One region of the Geobacillus sp. YHL genome, then DNA from elsewhere that is predicted to be linked to it. Evidence: a T-box and tRNA genes for the amino acid it is inferred to sense, from the RefSeq annotation. Region 1 holds a T-box; the other holds one or more tRNA genes.
The links. The T-box of region 1 lies ahead of tyrS (tyrosine--tRNA ligase). A T-box ahead of a tRNA ligase gene usually reads a tRNA of that ligase, here a tRNA-Tyr.

Region 1 (2,447 bases):
GATCGCCGTTCGCGAAAAATCGCGCAACTTGCAAGTGATTAAAGAAGCGCTCGAAGCGAACAACTACATTCCGGATTACTTGACGTTCAATCCGGAAAAAATGGAAGGGACATACACCCGCTTGCCGGAGCGTTCCGAACTGCCGGCGGAAATCAACGAAGCGCTCATCGTCGAGTTCTACTCGCGTTAAGGCGCAAAAAAGATCCGAAATGCCGATGCATTTCGGATCTTTTTTCTTAGGCGTAGCGAATCAAATAATACTTTTTCTTCCCGCGGCGGATGACCGTAAACCGCCCCTCAAGGCGGTGTTCAGCCGTTAATATGGCTCCGACGTCTTGAAGGCGCTCGCCGTTGACGTAAATGGCGCCGTTTTGGATGTCTTCGCGCGCTTGCCGCTTCGATGGCGAAATGCCGGCAGAAACGAGCAGCTCGACAAGCGGAACGTCGCCTCCTTCATGAACGAATGACGGCACATCTTTGAACCCTTGCTCAATTTCCGCCGCTGTCAAATTGGCAATGTCGCCGCTAAAGAGCGCTTCAGAAATGCGAATCGCTTGCCTGAGCGCCTCTTCGCCGTGCACGAGCTTTGTCACTTCCTCAGCAAGCGCCTTTTGGGCCGCCCGCTTCTCTGGGGCTTCACGAAGCTCTTGTTCAAGCGCTTCGATTTCCTCTTTTGACAGGAACGTAAAGTACTTCAAGTAGCGGATCACATCGCGGTCGTCGGTGTTGATCCAAAACTGGTAAAACTCGTACGGCGATGTTTTCTCTTTATCGAGCCAAATCGTGCCGCTTTCCGTTTTCCCGAATTTCGTGCCGTCCGCTTTCGTCACAAGCGGGATCGTCAAGCCAAACGCCCGCGCCTCGCCTTTCGTTTTGCGAATAAGCTCAAGCCCTGCCGTGATGTTGCCCCATTGGTCGCTCCCGCCGATTTGCAGGCGGCATCCTTCCGTCTCGTACAGGCGGAGAAAATCGTATGCCTGCAGCATCATATAGCTGAACTCGGTAAATGAAATGCCCGTCTCGATGCGCGATTGAACCGACTCTTTCGCCATCATGTAGTTGACGCTGAAATGCTTGCCGACGTCGCGCAAAAACGTAATGACATCCAGCGGCCCGATCCAGTCGTAGTTGTTTTTGATTTTCGCCGGATTGCCGTCCGCTTCAAAATCTAAAAAGCGGCCGAGCTGTTCTTTAATACGCGCGCTCCATGCCTCGACGGTTTCTTTGGCATTGAGCGTGCGCTCGCTTTTTTTCCCGCTCGGGTCGCCGATCAACCCCGTCGCTCCGCCGACTAGGGCGATCGGCCGGTGCCCCGCCTGCTGGAAGCGGCGCAGCGTCAAAATGGCGGCCAAGTTGCCGATATGCAAACTGTCCGCCGTCGGGTCAAACCCGCAGTAGAGCGTCACCCGCTCCTCATTCAACAGCTTGCGCAACCCGTCTTCATCCGTCGTTTGGTTGACGAGCCCGCGCCATTGCAATTCCGCAAGCAAATCCATGTCCTTCACCTCTCTATAAATGTCATGCAAAAGAAAACACCCGCCCGTGATGAAGGGGCGAGTGTTCGTCGCGGTACCACCCTACTTAGAAAGCATGGTGCTTTCTCACTCATTTGGATAACGGCGCCGGCCGGCGGATGGCTACTAGGTGCCAAAAACGTTCGCCATCGCTGCTCAGGGAGGTAATTCACGCCTGCCTGTGGACTGGCTCGCACCGTCCGCCAGCTCTCTGCACCAGGGAGGCAGCCGCTACTTGTTCCCATCATCGCTTTCTCATATGAAATATATACATTCTTATTACCATAGCGATGCGCTCGCTGTCAACCCTAACGCTTTTCGCACAAACGGCGAAAAATCGGCAAAATTCCACAATGCCTCCCCTTCCTATGGTATACTGATATATAATGACTTGCCGCATAGGGGGGCTGGCATGAAGCGAAACCAACTTTCCATTTCTCTTGAAAAAGCGTGGCATTATTTTTCCCTTACATACGATGTGGTTTGGAACGTCATCTTAATTTTGCTCATCGCCGCACTCTGCCTTGTCTGCTTTGCCATCGGCGCCGGCGCCGGCTATTTTGCCTTTTTGGTCAAAGATATGCCCGTTCCCTCGCCCGACGAGATGAAAAAGGAGATTTACCATTACGGCGAAACGAGCCACATGTACTTTGCCAACGGCGTATATTTAGGCCGGTTCCGGTCCGACCTTGACCGCGAGGCGGTGCCTCTTTCCGAGGTGTCGCCATACGTCGTGCAGGCGATCATCGCGACCGAAGACGAACATTTTTATGAACACGACGGCGTCGTTCCGAAGGCCGTCATCCGCGCCGTGTTTCAAGAGCTGACCAACTCGCCGGTCAAAAGCGGCGGGAGCACGCTTACGCAGCAGCTCGTCAAAAACCAGATGTTGACGAACGAGGTGTCGTTTGAGCGGAAGGCGAAAGAAATGCT
Region 2 (2,447 bases), on a different contig from region 1:
CCATACGATCCAAATCGTCAACATTTGCCTCGTCGGCCGCCCTGGCGACGGCGCATTCGTCTTGATCGATGCGGGAATGCCGGGGTCAGCGGACGATATTATTTCCGCTGTTGAAGACCGCTTTGGCAGCGGCAGCCGCCCGCAAGCCATTATTTTAACCCATGGCCACTTTGACCACGTCGGAGCCTTAATTGAACTCGTCCGGGAATGGAATGTGCCGGTGTACGCCCACAAAGACGAACTGCCGTATTTAACCGGCAAAGCGCGTTATCCCGAACCGGACGCGTCCGTTGAAGGCGGACTTCTCGCCAAAATCTCGCCGTTTTTCCCAAACGAACCGATCCAGCTTGGCAGCCGCGTCCAACCTCTACCTGAGGACGGCACTGTCCCGCATTTGCCGGAGTTCCGCTGGCTGCACACCCCCGGGCACACACCGGGCCACATCTCCTTGTTCCGTCCGCGCGATGCGGCCTTGATCGCTGGCGATGCGTTTGTCACGGTCCGCCAAGACTCACTGTACAAAGTATTGACCCAGCAAACCGAAATTACCGGCCCGCCACGCTACTATACGATCGACTGGACGGCCGCCCGCGAATCGGTGCGCAAATTGGCCGCCCTCTTCCCATCGGTCGCTGTCACGGGACACGGCGCCCCAGTAGCGGGAGACGAGTTGCGTGATGGGCTGACGAAGCTCGCTTGTGATTTTGACCGCATCGCTGTCCCAGATTACGGAAAGTACGTCCATTAACGGAGCGATCCCGCCGACGCTTACAATGGGAAATGAAAGGCTTCCCGGTTTGAAATGATCAGCGGCAGGCCGTGGCTAAGAAAAAAGGGTGTCCCAATCGGACACCCTTACACTGTCGACAACAGCCGCCAATTTGCTACTGAAAGCGGAATCCGTGCTGCTGCAACGTCAAGACGATGCGTTCCTTCGAAATCTTTTTTTCATCAAATTGAACCTTCACTTCCCCATCTTCCGTGTCGACGAGCGAGCGCTCCACGCCGTCGAGCCCACTAAGAAGATGTTCAATGCGCGCAATGGGTTGCGGCGACGTCGCCCCATCGATATAAAAGGTAGCTTCAGCCATCCTCTTCCCTCCTTCCGCAAAAACATGCCGTTCCCCGCCGCTTATTTTGCCCGATTCCCGCCCGCATAAACGGGCCCATCGCTCCGTTAGCGATGGCATAAAAAAAGATGGCAAGAATTGCTCTTGCCATCTGTCATAAAAAATGGGCCTAAGTGGACTTGAACCACCGACCTCACGCTTATCAGGCGTGCGCTCTGACCAGCTGAGCTATAGGCCCGTTTATGAATGGAGGGGGACGGATTCGAACCGCCGAACCCAAAGGGAGCGGATTTACAGTCCGCCGCGTTTAGCCACTTCGCTACCCCTCCATAAATAAAAAATGCCGACTGCAGGACTCGAACCCGCAACCTACTGATTACGATTCAGTTGCTCTACCAATTGAGCTAAGTCGGCATGATAGAAGTAGACCGTGACTCCTTGGCTTCTGTTGTGTCCCTTCCTCTCCCAGCCAATTCGAAGACGCTGGATGCGTCGGGACAACTCGAAGCAAATTCGACGATGCAGATGCTCGTCTCTACCAATTGAGCTAAGTCGGCATAAAATAAATGCAAGAAGGTGGCTCATTGTTGTGCTCTGTGCCTCTTCCTCTACAAGCTGTTTCGAGGAAGCAGGATGCGTCGAGGCAACTCGAAGCCGACTCGACGAAGCAGGTGCTCGTCTCTACCAATTGAGCTAAGTCAATATTTATGGCGGAGGAGGAGGGATTCGAACCCCCGCGGGCTGTGACACCCCTATCGGTTTTCGAAACCGACCCCTTCAGCCAGACTTGGGTACTCCTCCGTAGCTGTTTGGAGCGATGCGGTCGAGAGGACTTGAACCTCCACGGGGTCGCCCCCACTAGGCCCTCAACCTAGCGCGTCTGCCATTCCGCCACGACCGCATGGAAATGGAGCGTAGGGGATTTGAACCCCTGACCTCTTCGCTGCCAGCGAAGCGTTCTCCCCCTGAACTAACGCCCCATGATGGTGGAGTATACTGGGATCGAACCAGTGACCCCCACGCTGTCAACGTGGTGCTCTCCCGCTGAGCTAATACTCCACGACATCGCCTAGCAGCGACCTACTCTTGCAGGGGCGCTGGCCCCAACTACCATCGGCGCTGGAGGGCTTAACTTCCGTGTTCGGGATGGGAACGGGTGTTTCCCCTCCGCTATCACCACTAGGCAATGGCGACGATTTTTATTATAAAGGAATCCAAAAGTTTGTCAAGTTTTTTGTATCTTTTATTTGAGTTCTCTCAGAATCGGAACGACAATGTAAAATCTACTATAAAAAAACAAAAGAGTCAACCCTCTTTTTCATTTTTTTCGATCTTCACTGTCTCTTTCTCTAAAGTTCTTGTCATCCTCTTCCTTAT

Region 2: it has a tRNA-Tyr gene. The T-box ahead of tyrS (tyrosine--tRNA ligase) is inferred to sense a tRNA for this amino acid. The anticodon was not compared.

The regions. Positions count from the first base shown of each region.
Region 1 is NZ_JAEIGB010000001.1:100,903-103,349, reverse strand. It holds gene rpsD (30S ribosomal protein S4) at 1-190, shown strand, start outside; gene tyrS (tyrosine--tRNA ligase) at 237-1,496, opposite strand; T-box leader at 1,547-1,771, opposite strand; gene JCR24_RS00470 (transglycosylase domain-containing protein) at 1,927-2,447, shown strand, end outside.
Region 2 is NZ_JAEIGB010000002.1:162,856-165,302, forward strand. It holds gene JCR24_RS03295 (MBL fold metallo-hydrolase) at 1-748, shown strand, start outside; gene JCR24_RS03300 (heavy-metal-associated domain-containing protein) at 885-1,091, opposite strand; tRNA gene JCR24_RS03305 (tRNA-Ile) at 1,235-1,308, opposite strand; tRNA gene JCR24_RS03310 (tRNA-Tyr) at 1,318-1,399, opposite strand; tRNA gene JCR24_RS03315 (tRNA-Thr) at 1,412-1,484, opposite strand; tRNA gene JCR24_RS03320 (tRNA-Ser) at 1,779-1,871, opposite strand; tRNA gene JCR24_RS03325 (tRNA-Leu) at 1,889-1,971, opposite strand; tRNA gene JCR24_RS03330 (tRNA-Ala) at 1,979-2,050, opposite strand; tRNA gene JCR24_RS03335 (tRNA-Val) at 2,055-2,129, opposite strand; rRNA gene rrf (5S ribosomal RNA) at 2,138-2,254, opposite strand.